DNA from 3 places in the Streptomyces sp. NPDC002773 genome. Region 2 is predicted to be linked to each of the others. Evidence: riboswitches for the same ligand, from Rfam matches in the RefSeq annotation. Region 2 holds a riboswitch; each other region holds the start of a gene.
What was found. Region 2 has a riboswitch for cyclic di-AMP ahead of ABT034_RS17060 (M23 family metallopeptidase). Riboswitches for the same ligand answer to the same signal wherever they lie in the genome.
Positions count from the first base shown of each region.

Region 1: linked by a shared signal. The riboswitch ahead of ABT034_RS28020 (LysM peptidoglycan-binding domain-containing protein) and the one ahead of ABT034_RS17060 (M23 family metallopeptidase) in region 2 are both predicted to bind cyclic di-AMP.
Region 3: linked by a shared signal. The riboswitch ahead of ABT034_RS05130 (M23 family metallopeptidase) and the one ahead of ABT034_RS17060 (M23 family metallopeptidase) in region 2 are both predicted to bind cyclic di-AMP.

Region 1 covers NZ_JBEOVO010000030.1:11,346-21,517, reverse strand. The annotation lists gene ABT034_RS28050 (serine hydrolase domain-containing protein) at 1-144, shown strand, start outside; gene ABT034_RS28045 (GNAT family N-acetyltransferase) at 176-709, opposite strand; gene ABT034_RS28040 (threonine/serine dehydratase) at 782-1,783, opposite strand; gene ABT034_RS28035 (alpha/beta fold hydrolase) at 1,865-2,656, opposite strand; gene ABT034_RS28030 (nitroreductase family deazaflavin-dependent oxidoreductase) at 2,825-3,262, shown strand; gene ABT034_RS28025 (DUF6197 family protein) at 3,339-3,983, opposite strand; cyclic di-AMP (ydaO/yuaA leader) riboswitch at 4,327-4,510, shown strand; gene ABT034_RS28020 (LysM peptidoglycan-binding domain-containing protein) at 4,515-5,393, shown strand; gene ABT034_RS28015 (alpha/beta family hydrolase) at 5,377-6,681, opposite strand; gene ABT034_RS28010 (alpha/beta fold hydrolase) at 6,807-7,571, opposite strand; gene ABT034_RS28005 (SpoIIE family protein phosphatase) at 7,726-10,172, shown strand, end outside.
Region 2 covers NZ_JBEOVO010000012.1:76,089-86,260, forward strand. The annotation lists gene ABT034_RS17035 (DUF5998 family protein) at 1-244, opposite strand, end outside; gene ABT034_RS17040 (DUF6882 domain-containing protein) at 347-583, shown strand; gene ABT034_RS17045 (bifunctional acetate--CoA ligase family protein/GNAT family N-acetyltransferase) at 577-3,603, opposite strand; gene ABT034_RS17050 (HPr family phosphocarrier protein) at 3,820-4,101, shown strand; gene ABT034_RS17055 (GntR family transcriptional regulator) at 4,254-4,937, opposite strand; gene ABT034_RS17060 (M23 family metallopeptidase) at 5,123-5,893, opposite strand; cyclic di-AMP (ydaO/yuaA leader) riboswitch at 5,906-6,071, opposite strand; gene ABT034_RS17065 (M16 family metallopeptidase) at 6,331-7,728, opposite strand; gene ABT034_RS17070 (M16 family metallopeptidase) at 7,725-9,077, opposite strand; gene ABT034_RS17075 (DNA gyrase/topoisomerase IV subunit A) at 9,259-10,172, shown strand, end outside.
Region 3 covers NZ_JBEOVO010000002.1:536,000-546,171, reverse strand. The annotation lists gene ABT034_RS05135 (PrsW family intramembrane metalloprotease) at 67-1,398, shown strand; gene ABT034_RS05130 (M23 family metallopeptidase) at 1,456-2,616, opposite strand; cyclic di-AMP (ydaO/yuaA leader) riboswitch at 2,628-2,774, opposite strand; gene ABT034_RS05125 (PP2C family protein-serine/threonine phosphatase) at 2,976-4,187, opposite strand; gene ABT034_RS05120 (MerR family transcriptional regulator) at 4,328-5,068, opposite strand; tRNA gene ABT034_RS05115 (tRNA-Met) at 5,186-5,259, opposite strand; gene ABT034_RS05110 (rhodanese-like domain-containing protein) at 5,324-5,818, opposite strand; gene sigJ (RNA polymerase sigma factor SigJ) at 6,024-6,965, shown strand; gene ABT034_RS05100 (phosphatase PAP2 family protein) at 6,984-7,613, opposite strand; gene ABT034_RS05095 (diacylglycerol/lipid kinase family protein) at 7,610-9,094, opposite strand; gene ABT034_RS05090 (hypothetical protein) at 9,228-9,797, opposite strand; tRNA gene ABT034_RS05085 (tRNA-Lys) at 9,985-10,057, opposite strand.

The DNA.
Region 1 (10,172 bases), on a different contig from region 2:
AACACGGCGCTCGGCGGGACGCTGGAGGCCGCGTTCTGCGGCAAGAAGCCCGCGGCCCCTGCGACCGCGCGCTCCGCCGCCCTGTCCACGGCCGGTGACCTCACGGTGCTGCCGGCGGAGCGGGACCTGCCCGAGCGGAACTGACCGCTCCCCTGACGGGGGCGCCCCCGGGGGCTCAGGCCTCGTACTCGGTGAGGTCGATCGCGTAGACGCGCAGGGGGACGTCGAAGGCCGGGTGGTTCGTCTCGCGCTCCGCGGTCATACCGAGCTTGCCGATGACGTTCTCGGACGCCTGGTTGCTGATGTGCGTGATGGCGACGACCCGGTCGAGCCCGCGGTCCTGGAGGGCGAACTCCAGGACCGCGTGGGCGGCTTCGGAGGCGTACCCCTGGCCCCAGAAGGGCCTGCCGAGGCGCCAGCCGATCTCCACGTCCGGCATGACCTCGGGCAGGAACTCGGGAACGGACAAGCCGGCGAAGCCGATGAGTTCGCCCGAGGCGATGAGCTCGACGGCGAAGAGCCCGAAGCCCTCCTCGTCCCACTCCTCCTCGTACCGCTCGATGTCCTCGGCGGTCTGTTCCAGGTCCCGGACCGAGCCGTCGCCGATCCAGCGCATGACCTCGGGGTCGGCGTTGATCTCGGCCAGCGGGACGAGGTCGTCGTCGGTCCAGCGTCGGAGGATGAGACGGGGGGTACGAATTTCGGTCATGTTCCCATCCTGACGCACGGAGCGAGGCGGCCGGACCACCGGCTCCTCAGGGCCGGCGTCCGCCCCGCGCGACTACGCGGTGGTGTGGACGAGGTCGGTGGGGTCGGTGTTGGCGCCGCAGAGGACGACGCAGATCTTCTCGCCCGGCTCGGGGCGGTAGCCGAGGCCCGTGGCACCGGGCCGGTCCGGGGTCGTGAGCGCGGCCAGGGCGGTGGCGGCGGCGTGCTCCACGGCGAGGCGGCGGTCGTCCCACAGCTCCCGGCGGACGCGGACGATCTCGCTGTCCGGGACGAGGACGGTACGGACGCCGTCCTGTCGGGCGGTTTCCAGGGCGGTGGCGGAGACGCGGCGGGCGCCGAGCGAGTCGGCCGCGACGGAGTCGACGGGCACGTCGACGGGGTGCCCGGCCCGCAGGGCGGCGTCGAGGGCGCGGCAGTTCTCGGGTTCGACGGCGACGGTCCTGATGCCGTGGTGCCGGGCGGCGGTGGCGACTCCGGCGAAGAGGCCGCCCCCGCCGACGGAGACGACGACGGTGTCGAGGTCCGGGATCCTCGCGAGGATCTCGTCGAGCAGGGTTCCGGCCCCGGCGGCGATCAGGGGATGGTCGTAGGCATGGGAGGCGAGCGCGCCGGTCTCGGCCGCGAACGCCTCGCAGGCGGTCAGCGCTTCGGCGTACTCCGTGCCGACGAGCCGTACGTCGGCGCCGAGGCCGAGAAGCTTGTCGGCCTTGACCCTGGGGGCGGTGGTCGGCAGGAAGACGGTGGCGGGGACACCTTGCCGGAGGGCGGCCCAGGCGCAGGCGAGCCCGGCGTTGCCGCCGGAAGCGATCGTGACACCGGCGGCGGGGAGGGTGCCTTCCTCCCGGTGGGCGAGGAGGAAGTTCAGCGCGCCACGGGCCTTGAAGGAGCCGGCGTGCTGCATGAGTTCCAGGGCGAGGTGAAGCGTGTACGGCCCGGTGCCGGGGTCCGCCCGGGGGACGGGGTCGAGATCGGCCGGGGTGGTCGTGACGGGGCGGATGTGACCGGCGATCCGGTCGGTGGCTGTCTTGATGTCGGCGTACGTGAGGCTGTGCACCTGAGCTCCTGGAGGGGTGGGAGGGAGAAAAGGGGCCGGTCGGCTCCCTGGTCCGCGGGTGCCGACGGCACCTCGTCCGCGTCAGCCGCCGTCGTGGTCGGGCGGCGGCGTCGGGGCGCCCGACAGGGCGCGGGCGAGCGCCGTCGCGAACCCCTCCGCGTTGTCCAGCATCAGGTTGTGGCCCGCGCGCGGGATCTCGATCACCGGTACGCCGAACGCCGCCGCCTTCTCCGCGTCGGGGTCCGGCCGGCTGAACTCCCCGAGGAGGAAGGTGCGGGGCAGCGTGAGCGCGGCGAGGAGGTCGCCCGGCGCGGGCACGCTGCCCTCGACGAGGGCGGTCGCGCTGCGGTGGACGGCGAGCGGGTCGGCGAGGCGCAGCCGGGCCGCGTAGTCGGCCCGGTCGAGCGCGGCCAGCATCCGGGCGAACCCCTTCGCGACGAACGCGTCCTCGTCCTGAGCGGCCACCGGGGAGCTGAATGCGCCGCCGCCCGCGTACAGGTTCGGCTCCGCGACCACGAGCCGGGCCACGAGGTCCGGGCGCGCCGCCACGAGATGGATCGTCACGGCGCCGCCCATGGAGTGCCCGACGAGGTCGACGCCCGTGAGTCCGAGGTGGTCGAGGACGGCGGCCACCGCCGCCGCCTGGGACTCCATGCGGTAGTCGAAGGCGGCGGGCCGGTCGCTCAGCCCGTGGCCGAGGAGGTCCACGAGCAGGGCCCGGGAGCCGCCGAGGGCGGGGTGGGCCGCGATGTGGGCGAAGTCCGACGCCGCCGTGCACCCGAGTCCGTGGACGAACACCCGCACGGGCCCGTCTCCGGGCAGGTCGATCCACCGGATGTACGCCCGCTGGTCCGCGAGGAACAACTCCCGCATGCCGACCACTCTCCCCTGCGCCGCCACTCGTACCGTCAGGAGCCACCCTATGAGTCGGCACTGACAACGCATCGGCCAGGACGGCCGGGACGCGGGCGGGTCCGTCCGCTAGCGTCGGGGGGACGCGGCAGACAGCCGGTGACAGCGGACGCCCCCGAAAGGATCTCCATGCCCCTCGAAGGCGAATACGAGCCCAGCCCCTCGGCGTGGGTGCGCAACCAGGTCGAGCTGTACGAGTCGTCCGGCGGCACCAAGGGCACGACCATGCGCGGTCTGCCCGTCGTCCTGGTCACGAACGTCGGCGCGAGGAGCGGCAAGCTCCGCAAGACGCCGCTCATGCGGGTCGAGCACGAGGGGGCGTACGCGCTCGTCGCGTCGAACGGCGGGGCGGTGAAGCACCCCGTCTGGTACCACAACCTCGTCGCCTCGCCGCTCGTGGAACTCCGCGACGGCACGCGCGTCTGGGACATGAAGGCGCGTCTGGTCACCGGCGAGGAGCGCCGGGCGTGGTGGGAGCGGGCCGTCGCCGCGTTCCCCGACTACGCCGACTACCAGCGCAAGACCGACCGCGAGATCCCCCTGTTCGTCGTCGAGCGGACCGAGTAGGAGCCGGAGGGACCGCCGTCGACCCGGCCGAGCTCGCCACCGAGCCCGGCCGGTGGTCCACACGGCGGAAGGCCGCTCAGCGGCCGGCGTGCGCGGCGCGGTGGATGGTGGCGTCGAGGAGGGCGAGGGCGTCGGCGGCGGTACGGCCGGGGGCCCGGTTCCACGGCCCGATCAGCTCCTGCCAGCCCCGTGACCGCAGCTCGGCCATGATCCAGGCGGCGGCCTCGTTCATCGTCGTCGCGCTGCCGTAGCCGAGGCGGTGGGCGGCGAGCAGGGCGCCGCAGACGCATCGGGCCCCCCGGGCGTCCCGCAGCTTGTACGGCGCGTTCTGCCAGCCCCACTCCGCCAGGACGAGGCGCGCGTAGCCGAGGTGGACCGAGGGGCGCAGTTCGGGCTGGCCGAGGCGCCGCCAGGCGTGCAGCTTGTCGGGGAGTACGGCTCCGATCCGGCCCGGGAGCCGGCGTTCGGCGGGCAGGGGCGGCGGCAGCGCGTCGAGCGCGTCGGCGACGAGCCGGTCCACGGGCAGGGTGAGCAGAGTCCGCCATCTCTCGGAGTCCGACTCCGTGTCCGGCACCGGGGCCGGCGCGGGGGCGGGAGTACCCGCGGGCGGTGGCGCGGCGGTCAAGTCCGTGACGATCCGCTGCCAGGTGGCGCTCTCGTAGAGGGCGGCGGCCTCACGGTCGAGGGCGTCGGGGCTGATCAGGGAGGCGGAGGGGGACATCCGGGCGGCTCCTCGGTCGGGGTGGCACCATCCTTCAGCACGAATGTCGGGTTTGCGCGTTATGCCCTTGAGTGCCCCTGCGATCGACAGGGCTTTTCCGGCGCTCTCGCCTATTAACCGAATTAAGGCGCATTTTCGGACATTGAACACCTGGTGACGCGACTCACTTTCCCAGGGGCTCCCCCGCCTCCTGACCCGGCGCGAGCCCCGCCGCGCAAGGAAGTTCGGCGGACCGGAAGAACGGTCGATCTTGAATTCGGAGAATTCCGTGATCCTTTCACCGGGCCCGTCGACCCGCCCCTCTTGTTCTCCGTCGCATTACTGGCCTACGGTCACCTCCATTCGAGCGGATCGCCGAATCCTGCCACCGCTCGAAATACCTCCCTTTTCACCCGACGGCAGGAGCGGGGGACCCACGAATACGCCGGCCCGGATTCCGGAACGGCTCGGGGTGAAGCCGCGTGCGCGCGGCCGGACATCTCCAGTCCGAACCCGACAGCTCACCCCGAAGGCGCCGGAGAGGAATCCGTCATGCCTGCACACGGTAAGCACCGCCGCCCCCGACGCCACCCCGTCTCGCGTGGAATCGCGCTGGTCGGAACGGGTGGAGCCGCCCTGGCCCTCCCGTTGATCGCCCCCGCCGCAGCCGGCGCCGCGCCCGTTTCCGGAGCTCCGGAACTCGCTGCCCGGCCCGCCGCCGCCCTCGCCGCTCCCGCCGTCGCGGCCGCGGCCAAGGCCCCGACCGCACCGGCCGCCGCCCGCACCTACACGGTCGTCAGCGGCGACTCGCTTTCCCTGATCGCCCAGAAGAAGGGAATTCAGGGCGGCTGGAAGACCCTTTACCAGGCCAACAAGAGCGTGGTGGGTGACAACCCGTCACTTATTCGTCCCGGCCTTGAACTGACGCTCGGTCGGGATTCCGCGAAGGCCGCTCCCGCGAAGGCGAAGAAGACCGGTTCGGCCGATCGGGCGAGCCGCTCCGAGCGCCGTCCCGCCGCCCCGGCCGTCGCCAAGGACACGGGCGCCTCCGCGGCGCAGGCCGCTCCCGCCGCCGCTCCCGTCCAGGCCGCCCCGGCCGCCGCCCAGTACGCGAACAACCTCGACGGCTGGATCCGGGAGTCGCTGGACATCATGTCCCAGCGCGGCATCCCCGGTTCCTACGACGGGATCCTCCGCAACATCATGCGCGAGTCGTCCGGCAACCCCCAGGCCATCAACCTCTGGGACTCCAACGCCGTGGCCGGAACGCCCTCGAAGGGCCTCCTCCAGGTGATCCAGCCGACCTTCGACGCGTACCACGTGCCGGGCACGTCCACGGACCTGTTCGACCCGGTCGCCAACATCACGGCCGCCTGCAACTACGCGGCCGACCGCTACGGCTCCATCGACAACGTCAACGGGCCCTACTGATCCCGCTGGTCGCGAAGTGCCGGGTGAACCAGGAGCCGGCGAGTTCCGCCACCTGCTCCAGGGCACCCGGCTCCTCGAACAGATGGGTGGCGCCCTCCACGACGGCGAGCCGGTGCTCGCAGCGCAGCCGGGACCCGGCCCGCCGGTTGAGGTCGAGGACCAGCTCGTCCCTGCCTCCCACCACGAGCAGCGTCGGGGCCCTGACCTGGGCCAGGTGGTCGGCCGCCAGGTCGGGCCGGCCACCGCGTGAGACGACGGCGGCCACGGAGGACGCGGGATCGGCCGCCGCCCACAGCGCGGCGGCGGCTCCCGTACTCGCCCCGAAGTAGCCGAGCGGGAGGCCGCCGGTCGCGGGCCGGCCCGCGAGCCAGGCCGTGGCGTCGGCGAGACGGCCGGCGAGCAGCGGGGTGTCGAAGACCCGGGCCCTGTCCCCCGCCTCGGCCTCGGTGAGCAGGTCGAAGAGGAGCGTTCCTAGGCCCGCCCCGTTGAGTGCCGCCGCGACCGCCCCGTTGCGGGGGCTGTGCCGGCTGCTGCCGCTCCCATGGGCGAACAGGACGATGCCGGCGGCGTTCTCGGGCACAGCGAGGTGCCCGTTGAGCGTGGCCCCGGCGGCGGGGATCCGTACGTCCTCCGCGTGGACGATTGGCCCGCGCGTGGCCCGGTTCCGGTCCAGGCAGGCGATGACCTCCGCGTCGGGGGTCTGCGCGAAGTCCCGGTAGAACTGTCCGATCGCGTAGAACATCTCCGGCGTGTGGACGCTCACGGTCTCGTCGGCCTCCCCGCCGAGCCGGGCCGTCCATCCCGGCGGCGCGACCGGTACCGCGAGGACGATCCGGGCGGCGCCCCGGGCGCGTACCACCCGGCAGGCCGCCAGGGCCGTGGCCCCGGTCGCGAGGCCGTCGTCGACGACGAGGACCGTCCGCCCGTCGAGGGGCACGGAGGGCCTGCTGCCCCGGTAGCGCCGGGCCCTGTGGTCGAGCTCGGCGTGCTCGCGCTGCTCCACGGCGGCGAGGTCGCGCGCGTCCGCCCCGGTCTCGCGCATCACCCGCTCGTTGACCACCCGCACCCCGCCCTCGCCGAGCGCGCCCATCGCGAGCTCCGGCTGGCGGGGCAGACCCAGCTTCCGTACGAGACAGATGTCGAGCGGCGCGCCGAGGGCGTCGGCGACCTCGGCGGCCACCGGCACACCGCCGCGCGGGAGACCGAGCACCACGACGTCCTGGCCCGTGAAGTGGCCGAGCCGGGCGGCGAGCTGCCGGCCCGCGTCGATCCGGTCGTTGAAGTACATGGCCGCCGCCCTTCCGCCTGCGCGGCTCCGGGCCCGTCCCCGGGCCCGGGGAGAACGTGTCAGCTGCCCGTCCCTCCAGGGTAGACGCGTCTTCGGCGGCGACGGCAGGTCAGGGGCGGGGCCCGTCAGGCGGCGAGGAAGGCCTCGATGGCCTCGGCGAGGGCCTGCGGCGTCTCCTCGGGCGCGTAGTGGCCGGCGTCCTTGAGGACTTCGAGGCGCGCGTTCGGGTACCAGCGCAGCCAGGTGGCCTCCATCGCCTCGGTGCCGAGCGCGGGGTCGTGGGCGCCGACGACGAGCAGGACGGGCGTGGGGTTGTCACGGACGCGCTCGTGGAAGTCGGTGCGGGACCAGGAGTCCAGGTAGGCGCGGAAGGCCGTCGCGGAGGAGCGCCCCACGGAGCGCTCGACGAGGGTGCTCAGCCAGGCGTCGTCGTAGCGGCCGCCGGTGGTGTTGTCGATGATGGCGCGCCGGTTCGCCGGTTCCTCGGCGGCTCCGGCGAACAGCTCCCAGGTGTCGCCGTCGAGGGGGAAACCGGCGGCCGAGACGGGCGAGATGCCGATGATCGAGCGGACGCGGTCGGGGGCGTCCAGGAGCATCAGCTGTGCCGCCTTGCCGCCCATCGAGTGGCCGATGACGGAGAAGGAGTCCCAGCCGAGGTCGTCGGCGACCGCGAGGGCGTCGGCGGCGACCTCCTCCATCGTGTAGGCGCCCGGACGGTCGAGGGCCTCGCCGTAGCCGCGGCAGTCGACGAACGCGTAGGAGCCGTCGGTGTCGCGGAGATGGGCGCGCATCGGAGCGAAGCTGGTGCGGTCGCCGAACCAGTTGTGCAGCACGAGGGCCCGCCGGGGGCCGTCGCCCTGTACGTCGTACGGAAGAACGCGGTCCGTCATCGTGCCCCCTGAGCGCGAGGTGGTGGCGCCGCGCGACCGCGGGGCCTGACTGACTACCGAGTGTGACGGCCCGGGGGCATGCGGTCAATACACCCAGGGGTGGAGGCCCGCGTCCGGGATGCAGGGCGTTTCCGGTGGGGGGCATGCTGGCTGTGTGACCTCGCACGGCGCGTCCGGCCCCGGCCCGGCTGGCGGAACCGGGCGTCCGTCCGGGACCGGAGCCGCGGACGGGCCTGCTTCCGGTGCGCTGACCTGGGCTCTCGCGGAGACGGCGCTCAGGACGGTCGAGGAGGTCGGGGGCTACGCGGGCGGGGTGTACCTGCGCTCCGGAACGCCGGGGCTGCTCAGGCTCGCGGTCCTGGTGGGACTGCCGGGACCGGTGTTCCGACCGTGGTGGCGGATGCATGAGAACCGGCCGTTCCCGGTGGCCGAGGTGCATCGCTCGGGTCAGTCCGTCCACCTCGCCGACGTCGAGGAGGCGATGCGGCGGTTCCCCCAGCTGGTGGCGAGCCTGCCGTTCCCCTTCGCCTCGCTGTACGCGCCGGTCGTCGCGGGCCGTGAGAGGTTCGGGGTCCTCGTGGCGCTGCGGGCGCCCACGCCCGGGGTGCCGGTGGACGGGCGGGACCGGAGCCGGATGACGCGGGGAGCGCTCCGCCTCGGCGAGGCCCTGGCCGGCCTGGCCGACCGGGGGACGGCGGTCGAGTGGCCCGGCGACCCGGTGTGCGTGCAGCTGTCGACGACGGGCGCGCCGCCGGTCCGGTTCGGGTCCTTCGACTGGGACCTGCGCACGGGCACGGTCACGATGGACGACGGGCTCCTGGCGATCCTCGGCGCGGAGGTGACCTCGCCGTGCTCGATCGAGTCGCTGACGTCCCTGCTCGAACCGGAGGACGGCTACGCGCTGTGGGCGGCCGCCCGGCAGGCGACGGGGGCGGACGGACGGCCGGCGGTGCGCAGGTTCCGGCTGAAGGGACCGGACGGCGGACTGCACCTTCTCGAGGCCTCCACGCGGGCGCGTAGGGTCCCGCCGGGGGCGGAGGGCGCCGCGGACGCGGCAGAGGCGGACGGGGACGGGCTGCGGCTCATGTGCACCCTCGTCGACCTCGGCACCGGGCTCATCGGCTCGGACGCCACGGACAGGCTGCCGCGGGCGATCCTGGCGATCGACCGCCTGGGCCGCGTCACCTACGTCAACGAGCGCACCGAGCGGCTGCTCGGTCGTCCCCGCGGCGCTCTGGCGGGGCGGCCGTTGTGGGAGGCGCTGCCCTGGTTCGGGCTCCCGTTCCACGAGGAGCAGCTGCGCGCCGCACTCGTCTCCGGTGAACCGGTGCGCTTCCTGGCCCAGCCCGAGCCCGGCCGGTGGCTGTCGGTCTCGCTGCATCCGGGGCGGGACGGCGTGACGATGGTCCTGGTCCCCGAGGAGGGCCCGGAGCGGATCACGCCGGGGTCGGGCGGCGGGAGGGTCACGGACGACACCTTCTCCCTGCCAGGTGACCGGGCGGTGGCCCCGTACCGGCCGGTCGCGCTCGCGATCGCGCTCTCCGAGGCCGTGACGGCCCGCCAGGTGTCGGCGGTGGTGACGGAGGAACTGCTTCCGGCGTTCGGCGGGCGTCAGTTGGCCATCTACCTGCTGAGCGACCGGCGCCTGTACCTGGCCTGGGAGACCGGTTTCCCGCCGGGGTTCCTCGAAGCCTTCGACGGTGTGGCCCTGGACGCCCGGTTGCCGGGGGTGGAGACGCTGACCACGGGCAGGCCGCTGTTCTTCGAGTCCATGGAGCAGCTGGGCGGGGCGTATCCGGGCCTTCCGCTGGACGCCCACACGGGGGCGCGGGCGTTCCTGCCGCTGATCGCCTCGGGCCGGCCGGTGGGCTCCTGCATCCTGGGCTTCGACCGGCCGCGCGGCTTCAGTCCCGAGGAGCGGACCGTGCTCACAGCACTCGCGGGCCTCATCGCGCAGGCCTTGGAGCGGGCGCAGCGGTACGACTCGGAGTCGGCGGTCGCACGGGGGCTCCAGGACGCGCTGCTCCCGCACCGGCTGCCGGTGCGGGACGGGGTGGACACGGTGGGCCGGTACCTGCCGGGCACCCGGGGCATGGACGTCGGCGGCGACTGGTACGACGTGATCGAGACGGAGGAGGGATGTCTCGCCCTGGTCATCGGCGACGTGCAGGGACATGGCGTGGCGGCGGCGGCCACGATGGGGCAGCTGCGCAGCGCGGTGCGGGCGTTCGCACTGGGCGGTCATCGGCCGCAGGACGTGATGCGCGGGACGAACCGGCTCCTGATCGACCTGGACCCGGGGCAGTTCGCGAGCTGCTGCTACGTACTCCTCGACCCCGCCACGGGCGAGATGCGGGCGGTGCGGGCCGGGCATCCGCAGCCGCTGCTGCTGCGGCCGGACGGCTCGACGGAGCTGCTGGACCTCGCGGGCGGGGTGGTGCTGGGGGTCGACGACCAGGCGTCGTATCCGGTGACGCGGCTGCGGCTGGATCCCGGCGCGGTGCTCGCGCTCTTCACGGACGGTCTGGTGGAGTTGCCGGGCCGGGACATCGACGAGGGGATCGAGCGTCTGCGCCGGGCTCTCGCCGCGGCCGCTTCGCT
Region 2 (10,172 bases):
AGCTGGTGTCGGCGGCCTGCTCGTCGGTGTGGCTGACGATGAAGCGGTGCGGCGTCAGGACGAGGACGGTGACGTGGCGCCGGACCTCGTTCGCGTCGAAGGTGGTCTCCTGGTGCACCACGTACGACGCGACGGCCTCGCCGCCGACAGCGGCCTCCACCGCCTCGGCCACGAGGGCCGGGTAGTAGCCGCTGCGCTCGATCGCCGCGCGCAGCCCCTGGGTCGTCGTACCGGTCTTCGCCATGGACTCCATCCTAATCCGTATGTAAGGACGGCTTGGCCGATTGCGAGGGGGCCGGGCCGTTCGAGAGCGCCGGGGCTGTGACATCGGACTCCATCCGGGCCGGTGACGCCTTTCCGTAGACCGTCGTGCGGGGCCCGTGGGCGGAGTGCCGGAGCACGGACCTTCCCTGACAGGACGGCGGCGGCGCCCGCGCAGATCCTCGCCAGTTCCAGCCCCGGGGCCGGCTCCTGGCTGTGGGCCTGGGCGAACGAGAGCATCCTCCCGGACATGAGCCGCGACGCCCGCGGGGTGCGGCACCTAGTCCCGGCCGGGAAGCCGGGGCCCCAGGCGCTTCAGTAGCTCGGCAGGCTGCGCGGCCCGAGGTCGGTGCGGGGTGCAGGCGGGGCAAGCCGGACGGTGGCGCCGAGGACGGAGAGGCCGCGTGGTGCCACGACCACCGGCTCCAGGGAGACGGCGACCACCTCGGGATGGTCGTCGACGAGCCGGGAGACCCGGAGGAGGACTTCCTCCAGGGCCGGGGTGTCGACGGGGGCCGAGCCGCGCCAGCCGAAGAGCAGCGGGGCGGTACGGAGGGAACGGACGAGTTCGGCGACGTCCCGGTCCGTGGCCGGAACCAGGCGGTGGGTGGTGTCGCCGAGCAGCTCGGACGCGGCGCCGGAGAGGCCGAAGGAGAGGACGGCGCCGACGGCCGGGTCGATGGCGGACCGTACGACCGTGTCGACGCCCCTCGGCACCATGGCCTGCACGACCGGCTGGAGCTCCTCGGGCTTGCCGAGGACCTCGGTCAGCTCGGCGTACGCCGTGCGCAGCTGTTCCTCGGACGCCAGGTCGAGCCGTACGCCACCGAGGTCGGGGCGGTGGCGGAGGTGCGGCGCGGTCGTCTTGAGGGCGACCGGGTAGCCGAGCCGGCCGGCGGCCGCGACGGCGGCGTCGGGCGTGGGCGCGGGCAGGGTCGGCAGGACGGCGATCCCGTACCGCGCGAGCAGCTCTCCCGCCTGCGCGGTGTCGAGGGTCACCCCCCGGGGGTCGGCCTCCTCGCCGCCGAGCACCCGCTCGATGAGCGCGGCGGCCCCTGCCTCGTCGATGTCCTCGTACTCGGGTACGCGTCCGGGCTCGGCCGCCAGCCGCCGCCACTGCCCGTACCGCACGGCTTCGGCCAGCGCCCGCACGGCCCGCTCGGCGGCGGGGTAGGCGGGGATGGTGAGGGTGGTGGGGCTTGTGGGGGCGGTGGGGCTTGTCGTGGCTCCGGTGCCCCCGGTGCCGACCGTTTCGGCTGCGCCCGCGGCTCCGTGCGCCGTTCCCGGCCGGGGCTCGGCCGGGAGCGCCGCAGGGCTGCTCTGTGCCTCCGTTCCCGTGGGCCGGAGTCCGGCCCCCGGCCCCGTACCGACGCCGCCCCCTCCCTTCCCCTGCGCCGCCGGTCGCGTGCTCGTCGCGATCGCGAGGGCCTCCGCGAGGCCGCCCATCTCCACGTGCACGACGACGACCGGCTTCGTCGGGGCCTGGGCCGAGGCGACCGCCTCGCGGAGGGAGGCGGCGAGGACCTCCCCGTCGCCGAACTCGGTGGCGCCGTTCTCGCCGACCCAGGGGATCGCGTTGACGACGACCGCGTCGGAGGTCTCGTCCGCGAGCGCCGCCGCCAGCGCGTCCCGGAAGTCCGCCGGTTCCGCCGCCGTCGTCAGGTCGAGCGGCCGCAACGGGCGCAGCCCCTCCGTCAGACAGGCGTCGTACGTGAGGAGGCCGAGCGACTCGGAGTTGCCGAGGATCGCGACCCGGGGCCCGGCCGGCAGTGGCTGGGCGGCCAGGAGCAGCCCCGCGTCCACGAGTTCGGTGACCGTGTCGACGCGGATGACCCCGGCCTGGCGGAGCAGGGCCGAGACCGTGGCGTGCGGGATGCGGGTGACCGGCACCCGGTGGCCGGGCGGGGCGCTGCCGCTGTGCCGGGCGCCCTTGACGACGACGACCGGCTTGACGGCGGCGGTGCGGCGGGCCAGCCGGGTGAACTTCCGGGGGTTGCCGATCGACTCCAGGTAGAGGAGGACGACATCGGTCCCGGGGTCGTCGTACCAGTGCTGGAGGAAGTCGTTGCCGGAGACGTCGGCGCGGTTGCCGGCCGAGATGAAGGAGGACAGGCCCGCGCCCCGCCGGTGCAGACCGGCGAGGAGGGCGATGCCGATCGCGCCGGACTGGGTGAAGAGTCCGATGCGCCCGGCGGCCGGCATCTGCGGTGCGAGGGAGGCGTTGAGCGAGACGTCGGCGGCGGTGTTGATGATCCCGAAGGCGTTGGGGCCGATGATCCGCATCCCGTACGAGCGAGCCTGACGGACGAGCTGGCGCTGCCTCTCGCGGCCGTCGGCCCCGCTCTCCGCGTATCCGGCGGAGAGGACGACGAGGCCCCGTACGCCGTGCTCGCCGCAGTCCGCGACGGCCTCCGGCACCCGTTCGGCGGGGACGGCGACGATCGCGAGGTCGACGGTCTGCCCGATGGCGCCGACGGAGGGGTACGCGGGGACTCCGTCGAACTCCGCGGCCGCGCCGTCGCCGCCGGCGCTCCCGGCGAGCGCGGCGTTGACCGCGTACACGCGTCCGCTGAAGCCGGCCCCGAGGAGGTTGCGGAGGACCGTGCGGCCGACACCGCCGGCGGCGCGCCCGGCTCCGACGACGGCGACCGACCGGGGGGTCAGGAGGCGTTGCACGGAGCGCGCTTCGGCCCGCTGCTCCCGTGCGCGCTGGACGGCGAGGGAGCGGTCGGTGGGTTCGAGGTCGAGGTGGAGCCGAACGGACCCGTCCTCGAAGCTGCGCTTCTGGGTGTAGCCCGCGTCCGTGAAGACTTTGATCATCTTGGTGTTGGCGGGCAGGACCTCGGCGGCGAAGCGCCGGATGTCCCGCTCCCGCGCGACCGCCGCGATGTGTTCGAGCAGGGCGGAGGCGACCCCGCGTCCCTGGTGGGCGTCCTGGACGAGGAAGGCGACCTCGGCCTCGTCGGCCGGCGCGGAGGCGGGCAGTCCGCGCTCGTTGATGCGGTCGTAGCGGACGGTGGCGATGAACTCGCCGCCCACCGTCGCCGCGAGTCCGACCCGGTCCACGAAGTCGTGGTGGGTGAAACGGTGGACGTCCTTGGCGGAGAGCCGGGGGTAGGGGGCGAAGAAGCGGTAGTACTTCGACTCGTCCGAGACCTGCTCGTAGAAGCTGACGAGGCGGTCGGCGTCGTCGGCGGTGATGGGCCTGATGCGCGCGGTGCCGCCGTCGCGGAGCACCACGTCCGCTTCCCAGTGGTCGGGGTAGTCGTGGTCCGGTGGTACCGGACGCGCCGGTCGTGCCGGGTGTTCCGCCGCTTCCGACTGCTCCGACGCGCTCTGCATGGGGCCAGCCTACGGCCGCGACACGGCGGTGGCACGGGTCGCGCGGTGGGTGTGAGCCGTGCATGGTGGGGGCACTCCATGCACGGTGGTGAGCACGCCGCGAGCGGCGGGGGCGGGCCGGAAGGCGGCCCGGTCCGGTCCGGAGGTCGGCGCGAGCACCGAGCATCCCGTGAGAGACTGGTCTAGACAACCGCTTAAGACTTGAAGGGCAACACCATGGCTGAGCGCCGCGTCAACGTCGGCTGGGCCGAGGGCCTGCACGCCCGCCCCGCGTCCATCTTCGTCCGTGCCGCCACGGCTTCCGGCGTTCCGGTGACGATCGCCAAGTCCGACGGCACCCCGGTGAACGCCGCTTCCATGCTCGCGGTGCTCGGCCTGGGCGCGCAGGGCGGCGAGGAGATCGTCCTCGCCTCGGAGGCCGACGGCGCCGAGGCCGCTCTGGACCGTCTGGCGAAGCTGGTCGCCGAGGGTCTCGACGAGCTCCCCGAGACCGTCTGATCCGGGTCGCCCCCCCGTACGACGAAAGGCCGTGGCTGCCGGAATTCCGGTGGCCACGGCCTTTCGCATTTCCACCGACCCGATTCGGCCCGCTTTTGGGCAGCACGGAACGCGGACTGCGGAATTACTATTCTTTGTATACGGCGTGCGCGTTAATTCCGGGCGCTCGCCGTGTTGACGACATGTTGCGAAACCCTCACACGCCCGCGCTCCGGCCTTTTGAGCCGGTGCAGCGGCTGCGAGCGTTCCGCGTGCACCGCGGTCAGCGCCCGCGCGCGCTCGGCGTCACCGCGCGCCACGGCGTCCACGATCGCGCCGTGCTCGGCCCAGGCCTCCACCGGCTGCGCGGGCTGCTCGACCGCGTACATCCAGGCGATCTTGTGGCGCAGTTGCGTCAGCAGCGCCGTCAGGGCCGGGCTGCCGGAGGCCTGTGCCAGCGTCTCGTGGAACCAGCCGCCGAGCGAGCGCAGATCCTCGCCCTGACCCCGCCTGGCCCGCTCCTGCCCCAGCCTGACCAGGCCCCGCAGCACCTTGAGGTGGGCCTCGGTGCGCCGCTGGGCGGCCCGTGCGGCGCCCAGCGGTTCGAGCAGCGCCCGCATGTCGAGCAGGTCGGCCGCCTCCTGTTCGGTGGGCTCGGCGACGTGCGCGCCCGCGTGGCGGCGGGTGACGACGAAGCCCTCGGACTCCAGGGTGCGCAGGGCCTCGCGGACCGGGACGCGGGAGACCCCGTACCGGCGGGCGAGCTGTTCCTCGGTCAGCCGGCTGCCCCGCTCGAAGACGCCGGAGACGATGTCGTCCCGGATCGCCGTGCATACCGAGTGCGCGGGAATGCGCATGTCCGACCTCCGCCTTGGTCTGCGCGAGACAATTCTGCGACGCCTGTTCTGCGCCCGATCTGCGACTCTATTGCAGCGCGCCGGAATTTCCGATGCCTCAGCGAAATATGGAAGCCTTTTTGACCGACGAAAAGCCCCGGCTCAGCACGAGCCGGGGCTTTTGCGACGCGGGGCGGGCGTCCGCGTCAGACGCTGACGCCGCGCGCGCGGAGGTAGGCGAGCGGGTTGATGTCGGAGCCGTACTCGGAGCTCGTGCGCGCCTCGAAGTGGAGGTGCGGGCCGGTCGAGTTGCCGGTCGAGCCGGAGATGCCTATCTCCTCGCCCGGTTCGACGCTCTGGCCGACGTACACGCCGATGGAGGAGAGGTGGCCGTACTGGGTGTACGTGCCGTCGTTCATCCGGATGACGATGTTGTTGCCGTACGCGCCACCCCAGCCGGCCTCGACGACGGTGCCGGAGCCGACGGAGACGACGCTGCTGCCGTACCCGGCGTGGAAGTCGACGCCGGAGTGGCTGCCGGAGGACCAGAGCGAGCCGCCGGTCTGGTAGCCGGTGGAGACGTACGAGCCGGCGACGGGGAGCTGGAAGGAGTTCAGGCGGCGGCGCTCGGCCTCACGGGCGGCGCGCTCCTCCGCCTCGCGGATCTCCTTGGCGCGGGCCTCCGCCTTGCGCTTCGCCTCGGCCTCGGCCTTCGCCTTGGCGGCGGCCTCGAAGGCCTCCTGCTCCTGGGCGGCGGCCTGGGCGTTGATCCGGTCCACGAGGGAGTCCTCGGTGATCACCTTGGTGAGGCCGGTGTCCTCGGCGGAGCGGTTGTCCGCGTCGGCGGCGAGCGCCGGGGAAGCGAGGGTTCCGATGACGCCGGTGGTGGCCAGGGTCGCGGCGCCGGCGATGCCCACGCTGCGGCGCGCCATCCGGCTCGGCCCACGATGCTTCCCGGTGGCACGGGTGAACGCCATGTAGTGGCTGATCCTTTCCTTCCTTCTCGCCTACCGGGTTAGCTGACGGGTTCGGAGCAGGAAGGTCTCCTACGAGCCCCTCCGTACGAGACGAAGGCGCCCGATTCACCCCAGGGACTACGTGTGGGTCCCCGGCTCCCCAGGCTCGCGCCTGACGGGGACTCGGCGATGACTGTCCGGGTGCCGCGGGTGCGGCGGGTGCAACTGCCGAACAGACGCACCGACGCTATGCGGATCGTCTTTCAATCACCAACCGGACTCGCCAGTTTGTAAGACATGCCACAGGGCAAACGATCACCCTTGCGTTCAATACGGACAAAGGGGAGGGCTCCGACGAAACATGCCGTCGGAGCCCTCCCCTTACCGGGTCGGAGCCGGGTCGGGAGCCTGGTCAGAGCCAGGTTGGAGCCGGTCGGAGCCCCGGTCGGGAGCCGGAATCAGCCGGTCACGACGGTGACTTCACCGATGCCGAGCGCGCGCACCGGGTCCGCGATCTGCGCCGCGTCACCCACGAGCACGGTGACGAGCCGGTCCACCGGGAAGGCGCTGACCACGGCCGCGGTCGCCTCGACCGTGCCGGTCTCGGCGAGCCGTGCGTACAACTGGGCCTGGTAGTCGTCGGGGAGGTGCTGCTCGACCTGGTCGGCCAGCGTCCCGGCGACCGAGGCGGCCGTCTCGTACTTGAGCGGGGCGACCCCGACCAGGTTCTGCACGGCCGTCTCGCGCTCGGCGTCGGTGAGGCCCTCGGCGGCCAGCGTCCGCAGCACCTTCCACAGGTCGTCAAGCGCCGGGCCGGTGTTGGGCGTGTCGACGGAACCGCTGATGGCGAGCATCGCGGCACCGTTCCCCTGGCTGTCGGAGCGCAGCACCTGCCCGAAGGCACGCACCCCGTACGTGTAGCCCTTCTCCTCCCGCAGCACCCGGTCGAGGCGCGAGGTGAGGGTGCCGCCGAGGCAGTACGTGCCCAGGACCTGGGCCGACCAGACGCGGTCGTGCCGGTCGGGGCCGATCCGGCCGATCAGCAACTGGGTCTGGACGGCGCCGGGTCGGTCGACGATGACGACCCGTCCGGTGTCGTCGGCCGAGATCGGCGGCATCGGGAGCGGCTCGGCCGGCTCACCGGTCCAGGTGCCCAGGGTCTCGGCGAGGACCTTGTCCAGGTCCACGCCGGTCAGGTCGCCGACGACCACGGCGGTGGCCGTGGCGGGCCGGACGTACGCCTCGTAGAAGGCGCGGACCGCGGCCGCGTCGATCGCCTCGACGGTCTCCTCGGTGCCCTGGCGTGGCCGCGCCATCCGCGATTCGGCCGGGAAGAGCTCCTTGGAGAGCTGCTTGGCGGCGCGACGGGCCGGATTGGCCGTCTCGTGCGGGATCTCGTCGAGCCGGTTCTGCACCAGGCGCTCGATCTCGGTGTCCAGGAACGCCGGGGCGATCAGCGCCTCGGAGAGCAGCCCGAGCGCCTTGGGCAGCCGGGAGACGGGTACCTCAAGGGAGACCCGTACGCCCGGGTGGTCGGCGTGCGCGTCGAGCGTGGCGCCGCAGCGCTCGAGCTCGGCCGCGAACTCCTCGGCACCGCGCTGGTCCGTGCCCTCGGTGAGCGCGCGGGCCATGATGGTGGCGACACCGTCGAGACCGGCGGGCTCGGCGTCCAGCGGGGCCGGCAGGAAGAGCTCCACGGCCACGACCTGCTGGCCGGGACGGTGGCAGGTCAGCAGCGTCAGGCCGTTGTCCAGCTTCCCGCGGTCCGGGGCGGGGAAGGCCCAGGGCCTGGCGGCGCCGGGCTCCGGCTGCGGGTGGAAGTCCATGCTCGTCAAAGACACGGCAGCGTCGGTCACTGGTCCGCTCCCTCTTCGTCGTCGCTGTCGCTGTCGCTCAGTTCGGCCGCCAGGGGCTCGTAGACGAGCACCGCGCGGTTGTCGGGGCGCAGCTTGGCCGCGGCGGCCGCCCGCACCTCGTCGGCGGTGATGTCCAGGACCCGGTCGACGGCCGTGAGGGCGAGCTGCGGGTCGCCGAACAGCACGGCGTACCGGCACAGTTCGTCGGCGCGGCCCGCGACGGTGCCGAGGCGGTCGAGCCACTCGCGCTCCAACTGGGCCTGCGCGCGCTCCATCTCCTCCGGCGTGGGGCCCTCGGCGGCGAACCGGGCGAGCTCCTCGTCGACGGCCGCCTCGATCTGCGGGACCTCGACGCCTCCGGAGGTCTTGACGTCCAGCCAGCCGAGCGAGGGCGCTCCGGCGAGCCTCAGCAGGCCGAAGCCGGCGGCGACGGCCGTGCGGTCGCGGCGGACCAGGCGGTTGTGCAGACGGGACGACTCGCCACCGCCGAGGACCGTCAGGGCCAGGTCGGCGGCGTCGCACTCGCGCGTGCCGTCGTGGGGCAGCCGGTAGGCGGCCATCAGCGCGCGGGCCGGGACCTCCTCCTCGACGACCTCACGGAGCTGCTCGCCGATGACCTCGGGCAGGTCGCCGGGGCGCGGTGCGGGCTTGCCGTCGTGGCCGGGGATGGAACCGAAGTACTTCTCGACCCAGGCGAGGGTCTGCTCCGGGTCGATGTCGCCGACGACCGAAAGCACCGCGTTGTTCGGGGCGTAGTACGTGCGGAAGAAGTTCCGCGCGTCCTCCAGGGTGGCCGCGTCCAGGTCGGCCATGGAGCCGATGGGCGTGTGGTGGTACGGGTGGCCCTCGGGGTAGGCGAGGGCGGTCAGCTTCTCGAAGGCCGTGCCGTACGGCACGTTGTCGTAACGCTGGCGGCGCTCGTTCTTGACGACGTCCCGCTGGTTCTCCATGGACTCGTCGTCCAGCGCGGCGAGCAGCGAGCCCATGCGGTCGGCCTCCAGCCAGAGCGCGAGCTCCAGCTGGTGCGTGGGCATGGTCTCGAAGTAGTTGGTGCGCTCGAAGCTCGTCGTGCCGTTGAGCGAGCCGCCCGCGCCCTGCACCAGCTCGAAGTGCCCGTTGCCGTGGACCTGCTTCGAGCCCTGGAACATCAGGTGCTCGAAGAGGTGGGCGAGGCCCGTGCGGCCAGGGACCTCGTGACGCGAGCCGACGTCGTACCAGAGGCAGACCGCGGCGACCGGGGTCAGGTGGTCCTCCGAGAGCACCACGCGCAGGCCGTTCGCCAACCGGTGCTCGGTCGCTGTCAGGCCGCCGGAGCCGGCCTCGGCCGTGGCCGTGTGACCCATGGGCATGTACGTCCCTTCGATCGCGATGTGAAAAAGTCCTGCCACTGTATGCAAGCGCGCCGACACCTGGCGAAGTTCCCGCCCCCGGGAGATGTCCCTCTTCCGGGTCGCGGTCGGCGTTGTCGGTGGCACGGTCCACAATGGTCCGCGTCAGATCAACCTTGTTGGTGAAGGAGCCGCAGCCGCGATGGCCCGCCGCAGCACGAAGACACCGCCGCCGGACGACGCGTTCGAGGAGCGAATCCTCGACATCGACGTCGTCGACGAGATGCAGGGCTCCTTCCTCGAGTACGCGTACTCGGTGATCTACTCGCGTGCCCTCCCCGACGCCAGGGACGGCATGAAGCCCGTCCAGCGCCGCATCGTCTACCAGATGGGCGAGATGGGGCTCCGCCCCGACCGCGGCTTCGTCAAGTGCGCCCGCGTCGTCGGCGAGGTGATGGGCAAGCTGCACCCGCACGGCGACGCGTCCATCTACGACGCGATGGTCCGCATGGCGCAGCCGTTCTCCATGCGCCTCCCCCTCGTCGACGGCCACGGCAATTTCGGTTCCCTCGGCAACGACGACCCGCCGGCCGCCATGCGGTACACCGAGTCGCGGATGGCCCCGGCCGCGCTGCTCATGACCGAGTCCATCGACGAGGACACGGTCGACTTCACGCCGAACTACGACGGCCAGGAGCGGGAGCCGGTGGCGCTGCCCGCCGCGTACCCGAACCTGCTGGTCAACGGCGCGTCGGGCATCGCGGTCGGCATGGCGACGAACATGCCCCCGCACAACCTCGGCGAGGTCATCGCCGCCGCCCGCCATCTGATCCGCCACCCGGGCGCCGACCTCGAGACGCTGATGCGTTTCGTGCCCGGACCCGATCTGCCGACCGGCGGCCGGATCGTCGGCCTCTCCGGCATCAAGGACGCGTACGAATCGGGCCGCGGCTCATTCAAGATCCGCGCCACGACGAGCGTGGAGACCGTGACGGCGCGCCGCAAGGGCATCGTCGTGACCGAGCTGCCCTTCACGGTCGGCCCTGAGAAGGTCATCTCCAAGATCAAGGACCTGGTCGGCTCCAAGAAGCTCCAGGGCATCGCGGACGTCAAGGA
Region 3 (10,172 bases), on a different contig from region 2:
CGGGTGAGCGGGCGATGCGGGTAACTGCGTCGCCCGCTGTCGGTGGGGGTCGTTAGGGTCGCACTCGTGTCGAACCCCGCCCCCGCCGACCAGCCGGAGACCGCTCCCGTCCCCCACCGGGACACCGAGGAGCCGGACTTCCCCGCCGCCGCCGACCGGTCCCAGTGGCGGTACCGGCCACGCCGGGCCTTCTGGCGCAGCCGGCTGGTCCGGGCCGTCGCCGTCATCACCGTGCTCGCGATCTGCGCCCTGCTCATCCTGGCGATGGTCCGCGAGCAGACCGGCACCGAGGGCTTCCTCGTCGGCCTCGGCCTCGCCCTGCTTCCCGTACCGCTGCTGATGGCCGCGTTCCGCTGGCTCGACCGGGTCGAGCCGGGCCCCTGGAAGAACCTGCTCTTCGCCTTCGCCTGGGGCGCCTTCGCCGCCGCGCTCGTCGCGATCCTCGCGAACACCTTCGCGGTCCGCTGGATCGCCACGGCCACCGCGGACCCGGACTCGGCGGACAACCTCGGCGCCACGGTGGTCGCACCGGTGGTGGAGGAGAGCGCCAAGGCGGCCGCGATCCTGCTGCTGTTCCTCTTCCGCAGAAGGAACTTCGGCGGTCTCGTCGACGGGGTCGTGATCGCGGGTTTCACCGCGACCGGCTTCGCCTTCACCGAGAACATCCTCTACCTCGGCACCGCCTTCGGCGAGGACCAGGAGTTCGGCACCTCAGGACTCGGTTCGGTGACCGCCGCGACCTTCTTCGTACGGGTCGTGATGTCGCCGTTCGCGCATCCGCTGTTCACCGTGCTCACCGGCATCGGCTTCGGCTTCGCCGCGCTCGCCCCGCGCGGGAAACGCCTCCGGAAGGTGCTGCTGCCGCTCGCGGGGCTGCTGCTCGCCATGGGCCTGCACGCCGCGTGGAACGGCTCGGCCACCTTCGGCGGCCCCTGGGCCTTCTTCGCGGTGTACGGGGCGCTCATGGTCCCGGCCTTCGGCCTGCTGACCTGGCTCGCGGTGTGGAGCCGGCAGCGGGAGCTGCGGACGATATCCGGCGAGCTCCCGGCGTACGCGGCGGCCGGCTGGCTCTCCCCCACGGAGCCGCTGGCGCTCTCCTCGATGCGGGCCCGTCAGCTGGCCCGTTCGTTCGCGGCCCGGACGTACGGCCCGCCGGCCGCGCGGGCGGTGGGCGAGTACGAGTCCTTCGCGACGACCCTGGCGTTCCTCAGGGACCGGGCCCGGCGCGGCACGGCCGGGCCCGACTTCACGGCCCGCGAGCAGGAGCTGCTCCACCACCTGTGGCAGCGCCGCGAGGTCGCCTCGCCCGCGCTCACGTACGCGGCCAGGGCCACCGGCCGGGCCTGGTCGCCGCCGCAGTACCTGGACTACGACGGCTACAACCCGTACCGGAGCTGAGCCGAGGGCCCCAGGCTCTCGGGCACCCGGGCTCTCGGGCTCTCGGGCTCTCGGGCCTCAGACCGTCAGGCCCTTCGAGCGGAGCCATTCCGCCGGGTCGATGCCGGTGCCGTCGGGCGTGTGCACCTCCATGTGGAGGTGGGCGCCGGTGACGTTGCCGGTGGCGCCGACACGGCCGATCGTCTCGCCGGTGCCCACGGTCTGGCCGACGCCGACCGTCATGGACGACAGGTGGCAGTACCAGACCTCGGTGCCGTCCTCCAGCTCCAGGACGATCCGGTAGCCGTACGAGCCGGACCAGCCCGCCGACTTCACGGTGGCGCCGTGGACCGCCTTGAGCGGGGTGCCGGTGGGGGCGGCGAAGTCGAGGCCCGTGTGGTGACCGGAGGACCACATCGAACCGGACTGCATGTAGGTGGCGCTGACGGAGTACGAGGAGAGCGGCATCGAGTAGCTCGCGGCGAGCTGCGCGAGGCGCTCGGCCTCGGCCTTCGCTGCGGCTTCTGCCTCCGCCTTCGCCTTGGCCTCGGCCTCGGCCTTCGCCTTCGCCTCCGCGGCCGCCTTCTCCGCGGCCTCGGCCTTGGCCGCGGCCTCCGCCGCCGCCTTCTCGGCGGCCGCCTTCTCCGCCGCGGCCTTCTCGGCGGCGTCCGCGGACGCCTGCTGCTGCTCGGCCTGCTGGAGGATGCGGGCGCGCAGGGCCTCGCCCGCGTCGGCGGTGCCGGTCGCCGTCCTCGTGGCCTGCTCGGCCGTCCCCGCCTGCTCGGTCTTCCCGGCCTGCTCGGTGTCGAAGGTCGTGTACGTGGCGGCGGTGAGCGGGTTCGGGTTGGAGCGGGCCGCACCGGCGGCCACCGTGTCGTCGCCGGCGCCCGAGCCCGTACCCGCGTCCTCGTCCGGGAGGAGGTCGCCGACGCCGGGGAGGTCGTGGGCGTCGGGCAGGTTTAGGTCGGGGAGGTCCGGCAAGGAGATGGCCACGGGAGGCTTCTCCTGCGCGGTGGCGAGGCCGCCCGCGCCGACGGCCGCGATGACACCGACACCGAGGACGGTGGAGGAGCGGGCGAAGTTGGACCGCTGCTTGACGACCCGGTGCCGGCCGCCGGAGCGGCTCTGGGCGCGGAGGGAATCCTCGGTGGGGTTCCACTCGGTGCCCGGCGCGGCGGGACCCGCACCACCACCGAAGGCGTCGAAGGGAGCCTCGGGGGCAGGGGTGTTGGACGCCACGAAAGGGCGCTCCTTTCCTTCCTTCTCGCCTACCGGGTTAGCTGACGGGTTCGGAGCAGGAAGGTCTCCTACGGGCACGGTCGCACAGGTGCGAAGGGCCCGATTCACCCCAATTGGTGGTTCCCCGGTTCCTTTTCAGGATTCGGCGCGTGCGCACGGTGCCGCCTCTTGCGGCGGCTGGGACGACCGCGCTGCGTTATCGAACGTTAATAGACGGGGGGTCCTGATTCCAAGCCGTTCCTCTTGATCATTCATTGAATTGGGAGGGAATGGTCCGAGTTGACCGTCCTTCAGGAGGCGCCGCCCAAACCTCCGCGATCTGACGTTATGTCAATTGTTATCGCAGCGACACCTCTCGACTACGACTGGTGACCGGGCCCGCCCGGCGGCACCACCGGCATCGTGCGGCGCCGCTCCGGCTGCCCCGTCGCCGGACGGCTCAGCGCGAGCAGCGCCATGTCGTCCGTCGCCCCGCCGCCCGTGTGCAGCCGTACGTCGTCCACCAGCGCGTCCAGCAACTCCTCGGGCCCCGGGAAGATCCGCCCGGCGAGGCGTTCGCCCGGGTCGTAGAAGACTCCCCCCGCGTTCCGTGCCTCCGAGAGGCCGTCGGTGTAGAAGAGCAGCGTCGCGCCCGGCGGGTACGGCCGCCCCTCGGCCCGGTCCGGCCACACCGCCAGATCGCCCATGCCGAGCGGCAGCGCCGGCTCGGTCGGCTCCAGCGTGTCCAGGCGCCCGTCCGCGTACAGCATCAGCGGCGGCGGATGCCCGCGGTTGACGATCCGTACGAAACCGTCGAAGGTGCCGCTCCCGTCGCCGCGCGGGATCTCGGCCAGAACGGCGGTGGTGAACCCCTCGAAGGCGTCGAGCCCGTCCCTGCGGGTCCCCTCGCGGGCCAGCGCCCGCTCCAGGCGCTGCGCCACGCCCTCCAGGCTCCGCTCCTGCTCGGCCGCCTCCCGGAAGGCCCCGATGACGACGGCCACGGCCTCGACCGCCTCCATCCCCTTGCCCCGGACGTCCCCGACCACGAGCCGCACCCCGTAGGGGGTGTCCTGGACGGCGAACAGGTCGCCGCCGATGAACGCGTCCGCCTGCGCCGCCTCGTAACGGGCCGCGCACTGCAGCCCGCCGATCCGCTCGGCCGGCGTCGGCAGCACGGCCTTCTGGGCGGTCTCCGCGATGACCCGCGCCGAGGCGAGCCGCTCACCGCTCCTCCGTACGACCCGGCTGACGAGGAGGGCCAGCGCGGAGACGGTGAGGACGGTCAGGGTCTCGGTCAGGGTCGGGACCTCGTCGGCGGTGCCGTTGTAGAGGTGCAGCCCGACGGAGGCGAGGACGGCGGCGATCCCGGTCAGGAGCGTCGTGAGGGTGGAGAAGAAGGGCGCGGCGATCAGCGGGGCGGCGGAGAAGAGCGGTGCGGCGGTGTACGCGGGCGGTGTCAGCAGGTCGAAGACGACCCCGCCGGCGATGACCAGCGGCGGCAGCGCGCGGATGAACCGCCGGGCGCGCCCGTACGAGCGGCGGCCCTCACCGCCCCGCCGCCCACCGCCGCCCGCTCCTAGGGGGTGCCCCACCTGTGCTCTCCTGCCCGGTCCGTACCCGGCCGCGGTCCGCACCGCGCCTCTCCAGGGTGGCCGCCGCCCCGCCGTGCGGCGACTTCCGCGGGGCCGACTGGCGTACGGGGCGGCCTCCTCACTCCGGGCGCGCGGTTCCGTCAGAGGTTCCGCTCCGCGTAGATCTCCATCGCGTCCCGGACGAGGACCGCGGTCCCCTCACCGTGCTTGTCGTAGTGCGCGGTGAAGCGCGGGTCGTCGACGTACATCCGGCCGAGACCGATCACGTACTCCTTGCTCGGGGCCGTCGTGTGCGACAGCCACGCGACCTGGCGCCGCGCGATCGCCTGCACCTCGTCGCTGCCGGCGGCGAGGCCCTCCCCGAGCGCCCGGGCGAAGTCGCGGGCGATGCCGGACTGCTCGTCCATGAACGCTTTCCGCTGCCCGGCACCGAGCGAACGCCACCAGCGGTCACCCTGCTCGTACGCGTCGCGGCCCCAGCGCTCGGTGACCTCCTCCTCGTACACCGTGTGGTCGAAACCGTCGAACACTTCGTCGGCCATGAGTGCGTCTCCGTTCTCGGTCTTGTGGAGAGTGGTCCGCACCGACGCGATCTGGCGTCCGATGCGCTCGCGCTCCTGCTCCAGGAGGGCGAGATGGGTGCGGAGGGCGGCGGACGTGTCCCGCTGCCCCGCGAGGACCTCGGCGATGGCGGGCAGCGAGAGCCCCAGCTCGCGCAGCAGCAGGATCCGCTGCAGCCGCACGAGCGCCGCCTGGTCGTAGTACCGGTAACCGTTCGCGCCGATCCGGCTCGGCTCCAGCAGTCCGCGCTCTCCGTAGTGCCGGAGGGTGCGGCTGGTGGTGCCGGCCTTCTTGGCGATCTCTTGGATCGACCACTCCATACCGAGAACGCTAAATCTTGACGTCGCGTCAAGGTCAAGCGGAGAAGTGCCGGGAAACGGGCAATACGACGAAGGCCCGGATCCAGTGACTGGATCCGGGCCTTCGTTGCTACTGAGTAGCGGGGACAGGATTTGAACCTGCGACCTCTGGGTTATGAGCCCAGCGAGCTACCGAGCTGCTCCACCCCGCGTCGGTAAACCTGACTCTACGCTACGGGTGGGGCAATCACGAAATCGGTTTACGTCAGCAACCGATCAGCAGCCGCAGTCGTCCGAGTCGACCGGCGCCGTCAGCGGGTCCGCGGCCTTCTCCGCAGGCCCTTCCCACGTCTCGTACGCGAAGCCCTCCCGCACCCAGTACTCGAAGCCGCCGAGCATCTCCTTCACCTGGAAGCCCAGCTCGGCGAGGGCCAGCGCGGAGCGCGTGGCGCCGTTGCAGCCGGGGCCCCAGCAGTACGTGACGACCGGCACGGACCGGTCGAGCAGCTGGTCGGCCTGCTCGGCGATGAGCGCGGTCGGCAGGTGGAGCGCGCCGGGGACGTGCCCCTGGTCCCAGGAGGCGGTCGACCGCGAGTCGATCACCACGAAGCCCGGGTCGGTGCCCTCGGCGGCCGCCGTGGCGAGCGCAGAGGCCACGTCGGAGACGTCGGCGTGGAAGGCGAGGCTGGCGGAGAAGTACGCGGCAGCGGCGGCGGGGGAGGCCGGCGGCGTGCGGAGTACGGGGTTGACCTGCGTCGTTGTCGTCGTCATGGTGATCAATCTACGGACGAAGATCACCGGCCTGAAGTGAGGATCCACGGTGGTCGGGGGCGGCGGCCGGGGAAACCCGCGCGTTCACCGGGGGGCGGCGTGGATCTCACGTATCGGGACCTCACGGCTTCGGCGCCGGGGCCCGGCCCGCCACCGCAGCCGTGTCACATCGGCGAGGTTTCCTCCGTCATGACGGCATGACGGCATGACGGGACGCGAACGGGGAGAACGACGAGTGGAACAGGACAACGGCACCGACGAACTGCTGGCCCGGCGCTTCGAGGCCGACCGGGGCCATCTGAGAGCGGTGGCGTACCGGATGCTGGGCTCGCTCAGCGAGGCCGAGGACGCCGTCCAGGAGGCCTGGTTCAAGCTGAGCCGCAGCGACGTCAGCGCGGTGCAGAACCTCAGCGGCTGGCTGACCACGGTCGTCGGCCGCGTCTGCCTCGACATGCTGCGCTCCCGGGGCTCGCGCCGCGAGGACCCGCTGGAGTACTACGTCCCCGACCCCGTCGTACGGCTCCCCGACACCACCGACCCCGAGCACGCGGCCGAGGTCACCGAATCCGTCGGCCTCGCGCTCCTCGTCGTCCTGGAGACCCTGGCACCGGCCGAACGGCTCGCGTTCGTGCTGCACGACATGTTCGCCGTCTCCTTCGACGAGATCGCCCGGATCGTCGACCGCACCCCGGCCGCCACCCGCCAGCTCGCCAGCCGCGCCCGCCGCCGGGTGCAGGACGCCACCCCCGCCGCCGGGCCGGACGCGCGCCGGCAGCGGGAGATCGCCGACGCCTTCCTCGCCGCCTCGCAGGGCGGCGACTTCGAGGGACTGCTCGCGGTGCTCGACCCGGACGTGGTGCTGCGCGCCGACGGCGGCAGGGCCCTCGCGGCCGTCTCCAAGATCGTCCGGGGCGCCGAGGCCGTCATCGCGCAGGCCCTCACGTACGCCAAGTTCCGCAGGGCGGCACTGCCGCTCCTGGCCAACGGCGCGCCCGCGGTCCTGTCGGTCGCGAACGGGCGCCCGGCCGCGCTCATGGCGTTCACGATCGCCGGCGACCGGATCGTCGAGCTGCACATCCTGGCGGACCCGGAGCGCCTCGCCGTGCTCGACCTCTCGGAGGAGGACCTGGCCCGGGCCGCGTACTGACGGGCCTCTCCGCCGCGTTCACCTCCCCCGGGCGGCCGACCCCCTGGCGACCGCTCCTCTGAAGGCCGATCCTGTGGCGGCCGACCACGAGGCTCCGGCCGTCAGGGCGACGGCGGCGCTCGCGATGCCGAGGACGGCGCCCGCGGCGACGTCTCCCGGGTAGTGGACGCCGGTGTGGACCCGCGAGTAGCCCACGGCCATCGCCAGGACCTGGAGGGGCACCGCGGCCGGCGGCAGCACCACTCCCACGGCGGTGGCGAAGGCGACCGCCGACGCGGTGTGCCCGGACGGGAACGACGCCGAGTCCGGCATCGGCACATGACGGCCCGCCACCACCCGGGCCGCCTCCCGGTCCGGGCGGTCGCGGCGGACCAGGCGCTTGCCCAGCAGGTTCGCCGTGGCCGAGGCGACGGCGACGGCCCCGACCCCGGCGAGGGCCGCCCGGCGCGGCCGGCCGGGGACGAGCGCGAGGGCGGCCGCCAGGGTGAACGAGATCTTGGAATGGTCGGCCGTGTGGGAGAGCCTGCGGAGCCCCGCGTCGAGCGCGGGGCTCGGGGTGGCGGCCACGGCGGCGTACACGGCGCCGTCGATCGCGCGGAGGTCCCGGAGTACGGCCCGGTAGGGGCTCTCGGTGGTCGTCCCGGTCATGCGCCGCTCCTCGGGTAGGGGTGGGAAGGGTGGTGGAAGGCGATTTCGATGACGCGCCGCCAGTTCATGCGCGGCACGGGGTCGCTGGCACCCGGCCGGTTACGGGGCACGAGGACCCGCAGGGCACCGGGTCGGAGGGTACAGACGACGGGGGTGGGCAGGATCAGCGCCTCGCCGTCGACGGCGACGGCGATGGAACCGGCGTCGACGGAGCCGGAGGCGGGAGAACCGGAGGTGGGAGAGCCGGAGGGGGAGGGGCCGCTGCCGAACCCGCCGTCGGCCGGGGAGTGGCTGCCGCCGAACCCGCCGACGGCCTTCCCCGTCACCACGACCCGGTCGGCCGTCATCACGTTCAGTCCGGCCGACTGGGTGCCCCGTACGGCCAGCTCGGCGGCCTGTGCCGCCCCGTCGACCCGGACGGCGATCACCCCGAGCCGCCCCCGGTCGAGCCGAGGTCTCCGGGCGGCGGCGGCACCGAACGGATCGGGCGCGGCGTACGGGTTGTTGCTGACGAGGATCGCCTGCTGCGCGGGCAGCCGGACGTCGTCGGCGAGGGCGTCGAGGCGGTCGCCCTCACCGCCCTGGAGCAGATCGGGCAGGAGCTCCAGCGCGGTGCCCGCCTTCGCGTCGCGGTACTCGGGGTGCTGGACGACGTCCGCGTACACACCGAAGGAGACCGTGTTCACGAAGGCGCGCCCGGAGACGGAGCCCAGGTCGACGCGGAGTTCCTCGCCGTCGACGAGGGCGTCGAGGCAGGTCGCCGGGTCGGTGCGGTCGAGGCCCAGGTCGAGGGCGAAGTGGTTGCGGGTACCGGCCGAGATGACGAGGAACGGCAGGTCGTGCTCGGCGGCCACGGCGGCGACCAGCGCCTGCGTACCGTCACCGCCGGCCACGCCGAGCAGGTCGGCGCCGTCGGCCACGGCCTCCCGGGCGAGCGCGGTGACATCGCTCTCGGCGGTCTCGTCGAGGAGGATGACCCGGGCGCCCAGCTTCTCGGCGCGCTCGACGAGCCCGAACCGGGCGACCTTCCCGCCCCCGGACCGCGGGTTCATGATCAGTACGGCCCGCCGGGGTCTGGACCGCCGCCGGCCGCGCGCCAGGTCGGTCCGCCCGCCCCTGCCGCCCCCGTTCAGGTCCCGGAGGCGGCGCAGGGCAGCCCGCGCGCAGAGCAGCGCCACGCCCCACAGCCCGAGGGCCAGGAGCGCGGTCAGCCAGAGGCCCCCGACGATGTACAGGCTGAGGACCGCGAGGGGCGCGCCGACGGCGAGCAGGGCGCCGAGGACCCGCAGCGGCCCCCGGTGGGCGAGGAACCACCAGATCCCCACGGCGGAGCAGGCGAGCCCGACGAGCCCGCTGAAGAGGATCAGCAGCCCGCCGGCGCCGAGCCCGGTCAGCAGGAGCACGACCGTCGCCGCGGCCGCGGCCAGCGCCCACCGGGCGAGCCGCCGGGCCTCGCCCAGCGGATCACGGGATCCGTTCACCGTCACCGTCCTACCTCCACACCGGGCGTCCACGTTCCAGCGTCGCCCACGGTCCCGCACGTCCCGCCCCCGGCGGAGGCTTTCGCGACGACAAGATCTTCCCCCGAAACACCGGCCGAACCCCGCGACGGCGTCAGCACCCCTGCACGTCGCCGTCCACCTCGGAACTGACGGCCACCACGTAGCCGGCTCCGGAGTCGAACGCGGGTCCGGGAGGGGTGAGGCCCCCGTACTCGAAGTACTCGGCGGTCGGGAAGAAGACGTCCAGCACCTTCATGTCCCCGTGCCCGCCACGGGTGAAGCACAGCCCGGCAGACTGCCCGGTACGCGCCGCCAGGGCGGGGTCCTCCGGGACCAGCTCCCAGCCGTCGCGCTCCGCCACGGTCCGGTAGTGCCGGAGCACCTGGGCCTGGGTGCCGGGATACGCGTAGACCCGGTCGGCGGCCACCCAGGCGTCACCGCTGTCGGCGACGCACTCGGGCTCCACCTCCTCGAAGCCCCGGAGGACGGACGCTCCGGCGGGCGCGGAGTCGAAGATCCTGAGCGACGCCATCTCCTCGACCAGGGCTTCGCTCCCCTCGCACGTCTTGAGGAACGACGGCGACAGACAGCCGGTGAGCCCTCCGCCCACCAACCCGGCGCACACCAGCCAGACGAACGGGCGGCGCCCAGCCCGTCCGACACCTCTTGACTTCACTCTCATCGCACCCACCCCATGCCCGCGCCGACGGATCGGCCCCCACCCCAGAGCCTGACGTTACGTCACAGCTCGGACAGTCCGACCGGCCACCGCCACGCCCTCCACCGGAAACGACGGAGCGCCCCGACCGGCCGAAACCGATCGGGGCGCTCCACAGCAGGTCAGAGGGTTGCCCCTCCCCCGCCACACGTAGGCCGTGTGGGACTCGAACCCACAACCAACGGATTAAAAGTCCGCTGCTCTGCCAATTGAGCTAACGGCCCGTGGACAAGCACACCCGTGCAGCATAGCCCGAGAGATCCGCAGAACCGATCGGGTATCCGACACGGGCCGGACCGCGCGCCGCGGAACGCAGCAGGGCCCGTACGTCACCGAAGT